DNA from 4 places in the Rhizobium sp. 9140 genome. Region 1 is predicted to be linked to each of the others. Evidence: predicted binding sites of a transcription regulator. Region 1 holds the regulator's gene; each other region holds the start of a gene.
The links. Region 1 encodes LexA, which represses DNA repair genes until DNA is damaged. Its sites were predicted from a motif close to TGTTCNNNNTGTGTTCNG; they were not measured.
Positions count from the first base shown of each region.

Region 2: GA0004734_RS07145 (PA0069 family radical SAM protein) is a predicted target of LexA. The motif match lies at 1,517-1,534, and genes of this name have one in related genera.
Region 3: GA0004734_RS07370 (energy-coupling factor ABC transporter ATP-binding protein) is a predicted target of LexA. The motif match lies at 1,579-1,596, and genes of this name have one in related genera.
Region 4: GA0004734_RS02800 (putative DNA modification/repair radical SAM protein) is a predicted target of LexA. The motif match lies at 1,716-1,733, and genes of this name have one in related genera.

Region 1 covers NZ_FJUR01000001.1:2,395,900-2,400,107, reverse strand. The annotation lists gene uvrA (excinuclease ABC subunit UvrA) at 1-1,115, opposite strand, end outside; gene GA0004734_RS11330 (single-stranded DNA-binding protein) at 1,435-1,971, shown strand; gene lexA (transcriptional repressor LexA) at 2,244-2,960, shown strand; gene GA0004734_RS11320 (hypothetical protein) at 4,001-4,208, opposite strand, start outside.
Region 2 covers NZ_FJUR01000001.1:1,537,016-1,541,223, reverse strand. The annotation lists gene GA0004734_RS07160 (4-(cytidine 5'-diphospho)-2-C-methyl-D-erythritol kinase) at 1-321, shown strand, start outside; gene moaB (molybdenum cofactor biosynthesis protein B) at 318-854, shown strand; gene GA0004734_RS07150 (glycosyl transferase) at 883-1,395, opposite strand; gene GA0004734_RS07145 (PA0069 family radical SAM protein) at 1,618-2,775, shown strand; gene GA0004734_RS07140 (ribonuclease HII) at 2,951-3,646, shown strand; gene GA0004734_RS07135 (methyl-accepting chemotaxis protein) at 3,808-4,208, shown strand, end outside.
Region 3 covers NZ_FJUR01000001.1:1,588,662-1,592,869, reverse strand. The annotation lists gene GA0004734_RS07380 (nucleotidyltransferase family protein) at 1-283, opposite strand, end outside; gene GA0004734_RS07375 (winged helix-turn-helix domain-containing protein) at 383-1,573, opposite strand; gene GA0004734_RS07370 (energy-coupling factor ABC transporter ATP-binding protein) at 1,679-2,359, shown strand; gene GA0004734_RS07365 (energy-coupling factor transporter transmembrane component T family protein) at 2,356-2,958, shown strand; gene GA0004734_RS07360 (biotin transporter BioY) at 2,995-3,558, shown strand; gene GA0004734_RS07355 (histone deacetylase family protein) at 3,645-4,208, shown strand, end outside.
Region 4 covers NZ_FJUR01000001.1:607,501-611,708, reverse strand. The annotation lists gene GA0004734_RS02805 (UdgX family uracil-DNA binding protein) at 1-481, opposite strand, end outside; gene GA0004734_RS02800 (putative DNA modification/repair radical SAM protein) at 481-1,713, opposite strand; gene GA0004734_RS02795 (type 1 glutamine amidotransferase domain-containing protein) at 1,956-2,516, shown strand; gene GA0004734_RS02790 (HpcH/HpaI aldolase/citrate lyase family protein) at 2,654-3,556, shown strand; gene GA0004734_RS02785 (DUF1737 domain-containing protein) at 3,553-3,759, shown strand; gene GA0004734_RS02780 (metallopeptidase family protein) at 3,788-4,208, opposite strand, start outside.

The sequences.
Region 1 (4,208 bases):
CCGCGCAGGATCGCCTTCTTCGCAGAGTCCGACAGTTCAGCCCAAGTGTTGCTCAACTTGAAGTTAAACGCCCTGCCGAGCGCTTCCAAAGTTTGATTGTAATAGGGGGAGGAGGATTTGGCCCAGGGGGCGATCGCACCGTTCTTCAGCGTTCGATCATGCTCCGGCACGATCAGCGCCTCATCGATCTTCTGCTGGCTGCCGAGACCATCGCAGGTCGGGCAGGCGCCGAAGGGATTGTTGAACGAAAACAGTCGGGGCTCGATCTCCGAAATCGTGAAGCCGGAAACGGGGCAGGCAAACTTTTCCGAGAACAGCACGCGCTCATGCGTCTCGTTCAGCGATTTGTTGGCGGAACCGCCGGCGGATGTCTCCTTCTCCGGCAGCGGCTTGTCGGCAAATTCCGCAATCGCCAAGCCATCCGCAAGCCGCAGTGAGGTCTCCAGACTGTCCGCAAGTCTTGCCGCGATATCGCCGCGCACCACCAATCTGTCGACGACCACATCGATGTCATGCTTGTACTTCTTGTCGAGCGCGGGAACATCGGCAATCTCGTAGAACTGACCATCCACCTTGACGCGCTGAAAGCCCTTCTTCATGAGCTCCGCGAGTTCTTTCTTGTACTCGCCCTTTCGCCCTCGGATCATCGGCGCGAGAATGTATAGGCGCGCACCTTCCTCCATCCCTAGAACGCGATCGACCATCTGACTGACCGTCTGGCTCTCGATCGGCAGACCTGTCGCCGGCGAATAGGGCACGCCAACGCGCGCAAACAAAAGGCGCATGTAGTCGTAAATCTCGGTGACCGTTCCCACCGTCGAGCGCGGATTTTTCGACGTCGTCTTCTGCTCGATGGAAATCGCCGGCGACAGGCCTTCGATCAAATCGACGTCCGGCTTCTGCATCATCTCGAGGAACTGTCGGGCATAGGCCGAAAGGCTCTCGACGTAGCGGCGCTGCCCTTCGGCATAGATCGTATCGAATGCGAGCGACGACTTCCCGGAGCCGGAGAGGCCCGTCATCACGATCAGCTTGTTGCGCGGCAGATCGAGATCGACGCCCTTCAGATTGTGCTCCCGCGCACCGCGGATCGAAATGGTCTTGAATTCGCTCATGGTCGGACGCTCTGCTTGGGGACGAAGCCCTTACTTAAGATCATTACTTCATATGTCGAGGCGTGTTTTCGGGAAACCGCTATTCCTTTGTCGCGGTGAACCGCTGTCTGTTGTCACAACAAACCCCAGTCTGTGATCCCCTCTGCGGCCTGGAAAGGCCTCGCTTGACAGGATCATACCCAAGACATAGAACAAATAAAGAACAAATTTGTAAACTGTTGTGGATTGCTGCTGGCCGAGGGCGAAATGCCGCGTTCAACAGCGTAGACTTGGCACACGATGCGGATCGTTGAGCCGCTTTTAGGAGACAGGGAAAAAGATGGCTGGTAGCGTCAACAAGGTGATCCTCATCGGCAACGTCGGGGCGGACCCGGAGATTCGGCGGACACAGGATGGCAAGCCGATCGCAAACCTGCGCATCGCGACATCCGAAAGCTGGCGTGACCGGAACTCCGGTGAGCGGCGCGAGAAAACGGAGTGGCACACCGTCGTGGTCTTCAACGAAGGCCTATGCAAGGTCGTAGAGCAATATGTAAAGAAGGGCGCCAAGCTGTATCTGGAGGGTGCGCTGCAGACCCGCAAGTGGCAGGACAAGGACGGAAACGACCGTTACTCCACGGAAGTGGTGCTCCAGGGCTTCAACTCGACGCTGACGATGCTTGACGGTCGCGATGGTGGAGGCAGCGGTGGCGGTGGCGGAAGCCGTGGCAGCTCGGAATATGGTGGCGGAAGCGGTGGGGCAAACTACGGCGACGATTACGATCGCCCCGCCCAGTCCTCGGGTGCCCGATCGGGTAGCACCGGCGGATCAAGCGGCGGCTTCTCTCGCGACCTGGATGACGATATCCCGTTCTGATTCGCGCAAGGTTGCCGCGGGTTGATACCTAAATTCGATGTCTCTTTCGCGCCGTCATGGGTAAGCTCATGGCGGCGTTGCTATTGTGAAGCTGAGGGAGGTTGTGCGTCGCCAACAGTTCCTCTTTTCGTGGAGTTCAAAAGCAACGCTTACGACGAGCGCCCGCTGTTGATCCTTCCAGATGTGGTTTAACCACAATGCCACTTGCAGAACACATGAGGAACATATAACACTGTTCTTGCTTTGTTTCGTGACTCTGGAGTCGATTGATTATGCTGACCCGCAAGCAACAGGAACTGTTGATTTTCATTCATGAGCGCATGAAGGAATCGGGTGTTCCCCCCTCATTCGATGAAATGAAGGATGCACTGGATCTCGCGTCCAAGTCCGGCATTCACCGGCTGATCACGGCCCTTGAAGAGCGCGGATTCATCCGGCGCCTGCCCAACCGGGCACGAGCGCTTGAGGTCATCAAGCTGCCTGACGCGTATCTGGCGGCAGTCCCGCCCAAGCGCGGTTTTTCGCCGAGCGTGATCCAAGGAAGCAGGGGAAGCTCCGCACCTGACAATGCGCTGAAGTCAGCGGCTGAGGTTGGCAACGACAATAGCGTGTCGGTTCCGGTGATGGGGCGCATTGCCGCGGGCGTCCCGATTTCCGCCATCCAGAACAATACGCACGATATCTCCGTTCCCGCCTTTATGATCGGCAATGGCGAGCACTACGCTTTGGAAGTCCGAGGCGACTCGATGATCGAAGCGGGTATTCTGGACGGTGACACCGTGATCATCCGGAATGCCAACAGTGCCAGCCCCGGTGAGATCGTCGTTGCCCTCGTGGATGACGAGGAAGCGACCCTTAAGCGTTTCCGCCGCAAGGGCGCCTCTGTTGCTCTTGAAGCAGCCAATCCAGCGTATGAGACACGAATTTTCGGCCCAGAACGCGTGAAGGTGCAGGGAAAGCTCGTCGGCTTGATTCGCCGTTACCAGTAAGAGGCGAGGACGTCGCCATCGGGAGGATTGATCGAAGTCTTGTTGTCCTTAGGTTCCTGCATATGGAGCTTTTGCAGCGTGCTTGTTAAGGTTCAGGTTTTCCACGGTCCTGGTTGATGACTGTCCCGGCGACAACAGACAAAATCGTAACCGTCACATTTTGCAAATGGAAGATTTGAGGGTTGAGCCATCAGCCTCCTTGTCAGTCCGGCCTTGAGCCGGAGCTTGGCTACCTGACGTCCGTGAGATGAGGAGACACGTTTGAGCGCGCGGACGTGACGTCGCTGGATGCCGCATCCAGTAGGGGATGACGAAGGGGTCATTGGTGGCTCATGAAATCTCGTGGTGTGAGATCTGAGCAAATCTTCGTCATTTATTAAGTTACCAACCGGCCGGAAATTTGCGCCACCTGTCGTCCTGTTCGTAAACAATTAGGCGGAACGCGTTCAGTTCTGAGGCTTGCCAGCTTTAACGATATCTGCACGTGAAAGTCTATGGAACTGCATGGACAGGCCGGCGTTTACCGGGTGAACACAGCGGAGGCGAGCATGTCTGGAATATTGCAAATATTTCGGGCAGTCATTTTTGACCTTTAGGAAGGTGGCTTTGTGGGAGGTGCGATGTTGTGAGTATGCACAACCCCAGACGAAGTTCCGGATTTGGCAAAAGACTGTTTGTAGCCGACACAGAAACTACTTGGTTTTCTAGTCCGGGTGAAGCGGTGGCAGGTAAAAACCAATCAAATCTCTGCCTTGCCGAATTACGGTCGGGTTAGAGATTTCAATTCGCTTTTTTTGGTGTTGCTTACAGCCTATTTACGAGAAACGCGCATTCTTATGCGATAAGGACGTCATTATGAGAATGATTTTTGTCGGGATGCTTGCATCCGTCCTCAGTATACTTGTGATCAAATATGCAAACAACGATCTGGGAAACAGTGTCCTGTTGACGACTGTCGGAGCAGCTAGCTCGCTGTAATATCCGGGCATGTCGGCCAGCTACTCCGATATATTAAAGGCGTTATTCGAACATCGGGCTCATCATTCGTGGATGGTGTAGGACCCCATTTCGCATAAATTTTGCTTGTCCTCCGTCGTTGCGAGATCTGAACCCTCTTCGAATTCGAAACGCATGTCGTAGTTACAAACGTCTCTACCGTCTGCAATCGTGAGCTCGATTGTCTCACCGGGATTGAGAACCTGCTCGCCGAACACGTCTCCCTCCCAATCACTAACACCGACAGGTGAC
Region 2 (4,208 bases), 860 kb from region 1:
CTGCCCCTTCCCGAACGGCTTGCCTCACCGGAAGACTGGATCGCAGCGATCGCCGCGACACGCAACGATCTGGAGCCACCGGCTCTTTCCATCGCGCCCGTCATCGGCACGGCGCGGGCAGCGCTTGTCGAGGCCGGTGCGGCGCTTGCCCGCATGTCCGGCTCCGGCGCCACCTGCTTCGGGCTCTTTCTCGACGTCGAGGGGCGAGACCGGGCGGCGGTGCGCATCCGCAAGGCCTATCCCGACTGGTATCTTCTGCCCTGCAGCACGCTGGGAAGCCATTGCGGGGCTCCCGACACCGAGAGGACGAAGACCTTATGACGATCGACACGACGCGGACCTTCGTGCCCGTTTCCATCGCGGTGCTCACCGTTTCCGACACCCGGACGCCGGAAACGGACACATCCGGCGATACGCTGGTGGCGCGACTGACGCAGGCCGGCCATGTGCTGGCCGCACGCGGCATCGTGGCCGACGACCGCGCCGCCATCGCCGGTCAGGTAACGGCCTGGAGCCTCGACCCCGGAGTGGACGTCATCATCACCACCGGCGGCACCGGCTTTACCGGACGCGACGTGACGCCGGAGGCGCTGGAGCCGCTGTTCGAAAAGACGATGGACGGCTTTTCCGCCATCTTCCATCGCATTTCGTATGAGAAGATCGGCACCTCGACCATCCAGTCGCGCGCGACCGGCGGCGTGCTGAACGCGACCTTCGTCTTCGTGCTGCCCGGCTCGCCCGGAGCCTGCCGCGATGCCTGGGACGGCATCCTCAGCCAACAGCTCGACCTGCGTCACCGGCCCTGCAATTTCGTGGAGATCATGCCACGGCTGGACGAACACCTGAAGCGGTGAGTGTGGGTGGATTTGGAAAGAAAGACCCTCACCGACCCGAAGCCCAGGCAGGCATAAGCTCGCTCGACAGGCGGTGCACGCCGCGACGGGACACGAAATCGGCGAGCATCATGCCCGGTCTCGTCATACCGGCGGCCTGCGTGCGCTTGATCAGAAAGCCCTGTTCCAGAACCGGGCGGCGCGAGGCGAGACGTGCCAGAAGGGACCGGCGGTGCCGGCGGGAGGCGGAGAAGCAGGCAGGACCGCCACCGATGGCCATGTGCTCGGCGATCTCGTCCACCCAGCGGCCGAGCGGCCGGGCGCCCGGCTCGATCAGAAGCAGCCACTCGCCCCGCGCCGACCCGATGACTTCCGCCATCTCCCAGCGCGTGAGGAACCGCGCGCCCGCGGCATCGGCCACGCGGCCGGAGGCATCCTGCGAGCCGTGATCGAGGATGATCACGTCGCTGACGAGACCTTCCACAGCGCCGGCCACCAGCGCGGCCAGCGACTGCGCCAGCCTCGTCTCGCTATCGCGGGTTTCCATCAGGATTGTCAGCATGGCCGGTCGTACCGCATTGCACGCGGGAATGCCATAAAACCTGCGCAGAGCGGAACAATCTCCCGTCATTCATGATGAATCCAGAAGCTTCGGGGACGCTTGGAAGCGGGGCCAGCACATTTGTTCTTGCATTGTTCTCCTTTTAGGGTTACGACGAACGGAAGAGAGAACGACATGACGGTTCGGCGAAAACCACACCGTCCATGTTCCCCGGAGTGTCCCATGAACGATCTGTCCCATGTCAGGCAGGGCGCATTTGCGCCCGGCAATCGGGCCGATGTGGCCGACGCACTGATGGTCGAAAGCGGCCTTCGCATCGAGGTGGACCGCCGTCGCGGCCGTGGTGCCGGGATCAACCCCTCGGGAAGGTTCGAGCCCGTGACGCGCAGCACCGAGGACGATGGCTGGAACGCGCTGGAAAACCTGCCGCCGTTCAAGACCGAGGTGCAGGTGGAAAAGCCGCGCACGATCATCGCCCGTAACGATTCGCCCGACATTCCCTTCGACCGCTCGGTCAATCCCTATCGCGGCTGCGAGCATGGCTGCATCTACTGCTTCGCCCGGCCGACGCATGCCTATATGGGCCTGTCCGCCGGTCTCGATTTCGAGGCGCGGCTGTTTGCCAAACCCGATGCGGCCAAGCTTCTGGAGCGCGAACTGGCCAAGCCCGGCTACAAGGTGAAGCCGATCGCCATCGGCACGAATACGGATCCTTACCAGCCGATCGAGAAGGAATGGCGGATCATGCGTCAGATCCTGGAAGTGCTGAAGGCGGCGGATCACCCCGTCATGATCGTCACGAAATCGGCGATGGTCCTGCGCGATATCGACATTCTCGCGCCCATGGCCGAGAAGGGCCTCGCCCGCGTCGGTCTCTCGGTCACGACGCTCGACCGCAAGCTCGCCCGGCTGATGGAACCCCGCGCCTCGACGCCGGAGAAGCGGCTGGACGCGATCCGCAAGCTGTCGGAGGCCGGCATTCCCACCAGCGTACTGATGGCGCCGGTCATTCCCGCGCTGAACGACCATGAGATCGAGCGCGTGCTGGACTCCGCCAAGGCGGCCGGGGCAACGGAGGCGAGCTACGTCATCCTGCGGCTGCCGCTGGAAGTCAGCCCCCTCTTCCGCGACTGGCTGCTGCAACATTATCCGGATCGCTACCGGCACGTCATGTCGCTCGTGCGCTCGATGCGCGACGGTAAGGACTACGATGCCGACTTCACCAAGCGGATGAAGGGTGCCGGACCCTATGCCTGGCAAATCGGCCGTCGCTTCGACCTTGCCGCCAAACGGCTGGAACTGAACACGAACCGGCGGGCGCTGAACTGCGATATCTTCGTGCCGCCACTCGGGACGGGTGTTCAGCTCTCGCTACTCTGAGGCTCTCATCTTCATCCGGCACGTTCCGGACAGCAAATGGGATCGCATGTCCCTCGTACCATGCGATCGCTCGCGGCAGGTGTCTTCCGCAAAGCCACCTGCCCTCTGCCCCCCGGCGCCGCCGCATCCGCCTGGGGTCTTGCGGGGAATCGGTCTCCCGTGCGAATTTGCCGCCATGGCACGCCGCACAACGACCGATTCCCCGCTCCTCTTCGACATTCGCCTCAGCCCCGATTTCAGTCTGGAAGAGGCGGCACAGCGTGATGGTCTGTGGCCGGTCGCCGGCACGGACGAAGCCGGGCGGGGACCGCTTGCCGGCCCTGTGGTCGCCGCCGCCGTCATCCTCGACCCCAAGCGCATTCCTGATGGCCTGAACGACAGCAAGCAGCTGACGGCGCAGCGGCGGGAGGTCCTGTTTACCGAAATCCTCGCGACCGCCACCGTCTCTATCGCATCCTCCGGCGCGGGGCGCATCGACGGCACGGATATCCGCAAGGCGAGCCTCGACGCGATGCGGCGCGCGGTCTGCGGTCTTCACCGGCGGCCGGCTCTCGTGCTTGCGGACGGACGGGACGTCCCGCCGGGGCTCGCCTGCGAAGGTCGGGCCGTCATCAAGGGCGATGCCCGTTCCCTGTCCATCGCTGCGGCCTCCATCGTCGCCAAGGTCGCGCGCGACCGAATGATGACCCGGGCGGACGGCATCTTTCCCCGCTACGGTTTTGCCATGCATGCCGGCTACGCCACCGCGCATCACCGCAGCGCCATTCTTCTCTACGGCCCCTGCCGGCTGCACCGCATGACGTTTCGCCCCTTGAGGTCCGATGAAGCCGAGCCGGACATCGCTCCGGCCGAGATGCCCGTATCAGGCTGAAACATCCCCGGCACCGGCTGCGAACCCGAATGGGCATCTGTCCGCGCGGGAGATTCGGCGGCCCTGCCGCAGATATCTTCATTTTTAGTAAATTCTTTTATACCACAATTGGTCTCAAGGACGTTGGGTAAGGACGCCTATGACATCGAGGGGACCTGAAAATGCATATTGAGGATTACATCAAGACGTGGCCGAGCCAGGACCAGGCCGCCGGAGAAAGCATTCATGCGCGCGTTTCCAAGCATTTGGACGCGGTTCTCCTTGAGGCTTACAGCGCCATTGACGCCACGCTGACCGCTGTTCCGCTGGACGTGCTCGCCCGTGAGCGGCGGAAGTTCCGCGCGATTACCACGGGCAATTTCTCCCCGGAGTATTTCAGCGAACAGGCTGTCATTGCAAAGAACATTGCCCAGTTCTTGACCTTCCCCGAGTATCTTCTCGGCTATGCGGGCTACGCCTCGGGCCTCGTTGCCGGCTTGCTGAAAGACACTAGCTGGAGCAGAGCAAAGCGCGACCAGGAAGTCCGGCTCCTCCTGCGATCCGTCTTCAGCGATGTTGCTGT
Region 3 (4,208 bases), 810 kb from region 1:
GTAGAGCTTCGTTCAAAACCTTTGCGCGTTGCTTTTTCGGTAGTCCTCCCGGCGTCAGCACATGCACTTCCACACCGAAAAGGTCCTCCAGCTCGATCTGAAGGCCACCGAGATCAAGAAGCGTCGTGCCCGGACGATCATCGACCAGAAATTCGATTTCATCGCTTTCTATGTCCGCGCGTCCGGCGGCAGCACCGACAAGTCGAGGATTCGACAGACGAAAACGGCGCACCAGTGCGTGAATGGCTTCGCGGTGTTTCTCAACGGCGGCGGACGGCTTCATCTTCGATCCTCGGGCCATATCCTCGGCCTGTATTCTCGTCTCGAGCCCATCATAGGCGCGCCTCGATATCGTACAACAGATGCCGCTGATGTAAATCTCCTATCCCCTCGCCCCTTCCAGCCACACCACCTGCTCGACACCGGCAAAGCGGGCGATGCGGGCGAGTTCGGCTTCAAGGCGCGCGTCGCGGCCGGCGGAGGGGCGGATGCCGGGTTCCCACCAGAGGCGCTTGACCTCCAGCACGCCCGTCTTGCGGTGGGCCTTCATATCGATGCGGCCGACGAGACGGTCGCCTTCGAGAAGCGGGAAGACGTAGTAGCCATATTGGCGCTTCGGCTCCGGCACGAAGATCTCGATGCGGTAATTGAAGCCGAACAGGCGCTCGGTGCGGGCGCGATCCCGCAGGAGCGGATCGAACGGGCTGAGGACGCGCAGGCGCGCCGGTGGGTCTTCCAGCGCGCCGAGCGTTTCGGGAAAGCCGGCGAGCGCGTGGGCGGCGCGCGGCCGGCTGCCGTCGGCGGGCGCGATCACCACCGATTGCAGCTCGTCCGCATGGGCCAGCACCCACCGGCGTGCGTCCTCCGGCGAGATCAGCGCGAAAAAGGCGGCGAGTTCGCCGTGGGTGGCAAAGCCGAGACGCTCAAGAGCGGCGCGGCAGCACCAGTCGATGAAGGTCTCCCGGTCCACCTCCGCTGCCCGGTACCTCTCCGGTATCACGCGCTCGGTCAGATCGTAGATCTTCTGAAAGCTGTCCCGGCCGGCAATCGCAAGCCTGCCGGTGCGCCAGAGATATTCGAGCGCGGTCTTTGACGGATGCCAGTTCCACCAGCCGCCGGAGGAGCGGTCCTCGTACTTGAAATCGCGTGCCAGCACCCGGCCGGTCTCGGTGATCTGCTTCAGCGTGTCGTCGAAGACATCCTCGAACCCCGCCTCCCGCCATTTCCGCCAGCGCTCCACCAGCGTCTCGCTCTCGCGGGCGAAGCGGTGCTTCCAGTAGACGAAGAACGCGCTGGGGATGATCGACGCATCATGCGTCCAATGTTCGAACAGCGCGCCATCCGTCTCCAGAAGGGCGGTCAGATGCTCCGGCCGGTAGGTCTGGTTGCGGGCGTGGAGGATCATGTGGTGGGCGCGCTCCACCGTGGAGATGCTGTCCACCTGCACGAAGCCGATCTTCGTGACGAGATCGAGCAGACCGGCCCTGGTCAGCGCCCGGTTGGGCGGCGATGCCAGCCCCTGGACGTTGAGGAAGATGCGGCGGGCATCGCGGTTGGATACGAGAATCGTCATGCTTTTGATCATGCTTTGTTCTGGCGAAGAATCAACTCCCGCTTTGCCTTTTGCCCGGCATCGCCTATGAACCGGCGATCCACTGCGACATCCGAGGAGACGGGATTGGAGATCCGCTTTGCCGATTGCAGCATTCGTTATGGCGAGACGGTCGCGCTGCATCCGCTCGACGTGGTTCTGACCGAGCGGCGAATCGGTGTGATCGGGCTCAACGGGTCGGGCAAGACGACCTTTGCGCGCGCCATCAACGGCCTCGTCAAGCCGAGCCAGGGCCGCGTCACGGTAAACGGGCTCGATACGGTCGCGGATGGGCCGGCGGTTCTCGGCACCGTCGGCTTCATCTTCCAGAACCCGCAGAACCAGCTGATCCTGCCGATCGTCGCCGACGATATCGCGCTTGGCCTGAAGAGCCGCGGCGTCGACAAGGCGGAGGTCGCCGCGCGGGTCGAGGCCATCCTCATGCGTTTCGGTATCGATCATCTGGCGCGGCGGCGCGTGCATGCGCTGTCGGGTGGCGAGACGCAGCTGGTCGCCATGGCGAGCGTGCTGGTGACCGAGCCCGACATCCTCATCCTCGACGAGCCGACCAACCAGCTGGACCTCAAGAACCGGAAGCGGGTGATCGACACGCTGGCGGGCTTGGACGAGGCGGCCCTCGTCGTCAGCCATGATCTTTCGCTGATCGAGAGCTTCGAGCGCGTGCTGCTGTTTCACGAGGGCCGCCTGATCGCCGACGGTGCGGCGGAGGATGTCGTGAAGGCCTATGAGGCAGTGGCGCTGTGCTGAAGAGCCTGCATATCGAGGGCACGACGCTGCTGCACCGGCTGTCCGTGCGCACCAAGCTCGCGGTCCTGTTCGCCGCCAGCCTCGTGCTCTTTCTGACGGTCGATCCGCTCGTTCTTGGCGGTGCGGTTCTGCTTTCGGCGCTCGTCTTTGTCACGGTGGGCGTCTCGTTTTCCGATGCCGTGTCGCGGCTTGCGTGGCCACTGGTCTCCATCGGGCTGGTGGCGGGGGCGACGGCTTTCTTCGAGACACCGGTTCACGGCCTCGTCGTCCTCTTCCGGTTCGCCACGCTCATCCTTCTCGCCGCCACGGTGACGGCCACGACGGAGGTCGGCGACTTCATGGAGGAGATCACCCGGCTCATGATGCCGTTCGAGCGGCTCGGCCTCGTGAATGCCGCCGATATCGGGCTGGCGCTGGGGCTGGTGCTGCGCTTCGTGCCGGAGATCGCGACGCGCTACGCGAGCCTGCGGGAAGCCCATGCGGCACGGGGCCTGCCCGTGCGCCCGCTGAAAATGCTGGCGCCGCTGATCATCCTCACGCTGAAAGATGCCGACATGATTGCCATGGCCATTGACGCACGCGGCCTGCGGCGTCACTAATCCGGCTTCATCAGCAACTCGTGAAAGGAGAGGCGAATGTCGACGCGCGACCTGGTTCTGACCGCCCTGTTTACCGCCATCATCATCGTCCTCGGCATCATCCCGCCGATCACGCTTGCCTTCGTGCCGGTGCCGATCACCGCGCAGTCGATGGGCGTCATGCTGGCCGGCTGCATCATCGGTGCCAAGCGCGGCGCGCTCGCCTATCTCCTCCTCATTCTCATGGTGGCCGTCGGCCTGCCGGTCCTGTCGGGCGGCCGCGGCGGGCTCGCCGTCCTTGCCGGCCCGACCGGCGGTTACATCGCGGGCTGGGTTCTGGGCACCTTCGTCACCGGCCTCATCGCCGAACGGATCGTTCGCGAAACCCAAGGCGGCGCACGCCAGATCGCCGGCTTCTTCCTCGCCTCGATCATCGGCGGCATCGGCGTCGTCTATCTCATGGGCACGATCTGGCTTGCCATCAATACGGGCATGGGCTTCGTGGCCGCTCTCTCGGCAAACGTCGCCTTCCTGCCGGGCGACCTGATCAAGGCCGGCATCGCAGCACTTGCGGCGCGTGCCGTGCTCGTCGGCTATCCCCTGCTGCCACAGCGGGCCTGACCGAAACCAAGCGTGAAGGGGGAACGGGCGGGGAAAAGCCGGCAAGGTGCTGGACCCGGCCCGCCTCCCGCTCTAGCTTGGCGCCCATGACAACCATTCTCTACGAAAACCCCATCTTCCTCGAGCATCAGGTGCCCGAGGGGCACCCGGAACGGCCCGACCGACTGCGGGCGCTCAATCTGGCGCTGGAGCACGAGCGGTTTTCCGATCTCGTTCGCCTTCAGGCGCCGCAGGGCAACGAGGATCTGGTGCTGCTCGCCCATCCGGAAGAGCACCTGCGCGCCGTCATGTCGGTGATCCCCGAAGAGGGCATCAACAGCTTCGAGGCGGACACCCATGCAAGCCCCGCCAGCCTGCAAGCGGCGCTGACCGGTATCGGCGGCGCGGTAGCGGCGGTGGACGCGGTTTTCACCGGCAAGGCCGACAATGTCTTCGTCGCCTCCCGTCCGCCCGGGCACCATGCCGAGAAGATGAAGGCCATGGGCTTCTGCTTCTTCAACAATGCCGCCATCGCCGCGCGGCATGCCCAGCGCGTACACGGGGCCGAGCGGGTGGCGATCGTCGATTGGGACGTGCACCACGGCAACGGCACGCAGGACATCTTCTATGACGATGCCTCCGTCCTCTTCTGTTCGACGCACCAGATGCCG
Region 4 (4,208 bases), 1.8 Mb from region 1:
CCTCCATGATGTCCGCCGTCAATGTGCTTGTTGTGGATGTGCTGGCGCCGATCTCCTTGAAGCGCACGAAGGCCTTCATCTTGTGGCTGTCGCGACGCAGGGATTTTTCCATGGCATGGAGCCGGACGACGTCGGCGTCGGAAACGATGTCGAGCAGGTTGCGCTCGGCCTGCAGGCGCCAGAGCGTGCGATAAAGAAGCGTGAAGCGTCCGGGATCGGAGTGGCAGATCACGGTTTCGGCCAGCGTCATGAAGGCGCGGGGAACAGTGATCTCACGTGGTCCCTCCGGTTTTCCTTCTGCGTTCGGCCGCGCCGGCACAGGAGCGGCAAACAGATCGGTGGTTTCGTGCTTTTCGCGCCAGTCCACTTCTGTCGGCAGCGTTCCCGCGACCAGAAGCCGGCGTGCGGCCTCCCGCCATTCGCCAAAATCGCCCTTTCCGTCGAGCGTGACGGTTTGCCTCTCAATGCCCGGTGGCGGCATCAGAGAAGGACCAGCTGTTCCGGCTTGGGTGCGAACATCGTGCGCAGGTCCGGCCGGTCGATGAGGCGCGAGGGGGTCCAGCCCTCCGCGATGATGAAGGCCTGCACCTTTTTCAGCGAGACCTTTAGACGGGCGAGATCTTCCAGCCGCAAGGTCCGGTGCCGGCGGGCGGTGAGGATGGCGCGGACGATCTTCGTGCCGAAACCGGGTACGCGCAGAAGCATCTCGCGATCCGCCTTGTTGATATCCACGGGGAAACGCTGCCGGTTGGCAAGCGCCCAGGCAAGCTTCGGATCGAGATCGAGGTCGAGCATGCCATCCGGCTGGTCGCGCGTGATTTCGTCGATGCCGAAGCCATAGAAGCGGTAGAGCCAGTCGGCCTGATAGAGCCGATGCTCGCGCATCAGAGGCGGCTTGACGAGGGGCAGATTGCGGGAGGCATCCGGAATGGGACTGAAGGCGGAGTAATAGACGCGGCGCAGGCCGTAGCTGCCGTAAAGCCGCGCGCTGGTGCCGAGAATGACGCTGTCGTTTGCCTGGTCGGCTCCGACGATCATCTGCGTGCTCTGGCCGGCGGGCGCAAAGCGTCGTGTACGTTTGGTCTGGAGCGTCGGGTCGCGCATTTCCTCAATCTTCAGGCGAAGATCGCCCATCGATTTGCGAATGCCGTCCGGCCGCTTTTCCGGCGCATAGCGCGTCAGTCCGGCGTCCGTCGGCAACTCGATGTTGATCGACAGGCGGTCCGCATAAAGTCCAGCTTCCTCGATCAGCGCCGGGGACGCCTCGGGAATCGATTTCAGATGGATATAGCCGCGGAAATTATGCGTGACGCGCAGCTCCCGCGCGATGCGCACCATCTCCTCCATCGTGTGATCCGACGAGCGGATGATGCCGGACGAGAGGAACAGACCTTCAATATAGTTGCGGCGATAAAATTCGAGCGTCAGCCAGACCACTTCCTCGACCGAAAAGCGTGCACGCTCCACATTGCTGGACGACCGGTTGATGCAATAGGCGCAGTCGTAGATGCAGAAATTCGTCATCAGGATCTTGAGCAGAGAAATGCATCGCCCGTCCGGCGCATAGGCATGACAGATGCCGGATCCCTCCGTGGAGCCGAGACCGCCGCTGGCCGACGAATTGCGTTTCGTCGTTCCGCTGGAGGCGCAGGACGCATCGTATTTGGCGGCATCCGAAAGGATGGCCAAACGCTCTTTCAGCGATTTCTTCATGGTGTTCTACATATGTTCTTTTGCTGCGCGCGTCAATGTTATGTGCGTTGATGGTTTCGGTTTTCGAATCTTCAGCCTGTCTCGGATCAGGTTGTTGGCAATGTCACCGATGTTTTTCGGAACGATCGGTGGGGGCGCCTCGTTAAGATGGCGAACCCGTCATGACATTCGCGTCTGATATCGCCGACCCGAGAGGTTGGGGATCATCCCAGACAAGACCAGAGACAATAAGGAGCAGGCTCATGCCTTCCATTGCCGAATCCAAAATTCTCATTCTCGCCACGGACGGCTACGAACGGTCAGAACTGCGCGTTCCTTATGACAGCCTGAAAAAGCAGGGCGCGACGGTGAAGATCGCCTCGATCGGCAAGACCAGCATCAAGAGCTGGGACGAAAAGGACTGGGGCGACAGCATCGACGTCGATCTCGAAGCCAGGGACGTCAAGATCGAGGACTTCGATGCGCTCGTTCTGCCGGGCGGCCAGATCAACCCGGACAAGCTGCGCGTCGAGGACGAGGCGTTGCGAATTGTCCGCGACTTCGTGTCGTCCGGCAAGGTCGTCGCGGCCATCTGCCATGCGCCCTGGCTTCTGGTCGAAACCGGTGCGGTTAAGGGGCTGAAGGTCACGTCCTTCAAGTCGATCAAGACGGATGTCGTCAATGCCGGCGGTCTGTGGTCGGATGAGGCCGTGGTGACCGACAAGGGCATCATCACCTCTCGCAACCCCGGCGATCTTGATGCCTTCGTGGCGAAGATCGTCGAGGAAGTGGAAGAAGGCCGTCACGACCGCAAGGCCGCTTAAGGCCCTTTTTCCGCATGACATCTTCGACCGGCTCCATCCAGCGATGGGGCCGGTTTTTTCGTGTCGAGCGACAGGAGCATTCTCACATGTCGCGTGAGACTTGCGAAGATGAGATGAGACAGGCACAACATGGCATGATGTCCCTGTCCGATCGCCATCCCGTCCGTCTCCGTCGCTCGGTGCTCTGCGTTCCAGCCGACAACGAGCGCGCACTTGCCAAAGTGTCGAGCCTTTCGCCCGATGCCGTGATCTACGATCTGGAGGACGCGGTGCTTCCGGAGCGCAAGGCCGATGCGCGCCATGCGCTGGTGCGCCATCTGGCGGATGTTGCGCCCGGTATCGAGCGGATCGTCCGTATCAACAGTCTTGCCTCGGGTTTTGGCGAGGCGGATCTCGAAGCGCTTTTCGCCTGCCGGTTCGATGCCGTTCTATTGCCGAAGGTGGAAGGGCCACGCGATATTCTCGACATTGCCGAAGGGTTGGATGAGGGCAACGGTCCGGAAGATCTGCGGCTCTGGGCGATGATCGAGACGCCGAGAGGCGTTCTCAATGCGGCGGCGATCGCCGAGGCCGGACGCACGCGTGGCGGGCGGCTCGATTGCCTCATTCCCGGCCTCAACGATCTGCGCAAGGAAACCGGTGTCGCCGCCCTTCCCGGGCGAGGCTACCTCGTGCCCTGGCTCATGCAGATCCTGCTTGCAGGACGTGGCAGCGGGCTCGATGTTCTCGACGCCGTCTTCAACGATATCGGCGATGCCGAGGGTTTCGCGCAGGAATGCGCCGCCGGCCGCGACATGGGGTTCGATGGAAAGATGCTGATCCATCCGCAGCAGATCGCGCCGGCCAATTCCACCTTCGGCCCCTCCGTTCAGGATGAGGCGGAGGCTCTGGAGATCGTCGCGGCTTTTGCTGAACCCGACAATGCAGGCAGGTCGGTCATCGTCCACAAGGGCAAAATGGTCGAAGCCTTGCATCTCGAACAGGCGATGACCTGTCTTGCAAAGGTCGAGGCCATCAGAAACAAAGGAATGCAGCTATGAAACTCTACCGCTTTCTCACCGGCCCTGACGATGCGAGCTTCTGTCATAAGGTAACGGCCGCCCTCAACAAGGGCTGGCATCTCCATGGTTCGCCGACCTACACCTTCAATGCCGATGCACAGGTCATGCAGTGCGGTCAGGCCGTGGTGAAGGATGTCGAAGGCAAGGACTACGTGCCGGATATGAAGCTGTCCGAGCAATAGGCGACAGCCATGCGCGTGCGGCGGGCTCCTACCCGCCGACATGCTCCACGCTCGCCTCGATACGCTCCATATCGTCATCCGACAGGCCGAAGTGGTGGCCGATCTCGTGGATCAGCACATGGGTGATGATGTCGCCCAGCGTCTCGTCGTTTTCGGCCCAGTAATCGAGGATCGGCCGGCGATAGAGCGTGATCCGGTTCGGCATCGTGCCGGTTTCCATGGTGAAACGCTCGCCGATACCCCGCCCTTCGAACAGACCCAGCAGATCGAACGGCGTTTCCAGCGCCATGTCCTCGAACACGTCGTCATCCGGAAAATCCTCGATCTCGATGATGAGGTCTGTGGCCAGCAGCCGGAATTCCTCGGGAAGATGCCCATAGGCTTCCAGCGTCAGGGATTCGAACGTGCTGATGGTCGGCGCATGACGTTCCCGCCAATCGTCGCTTTGG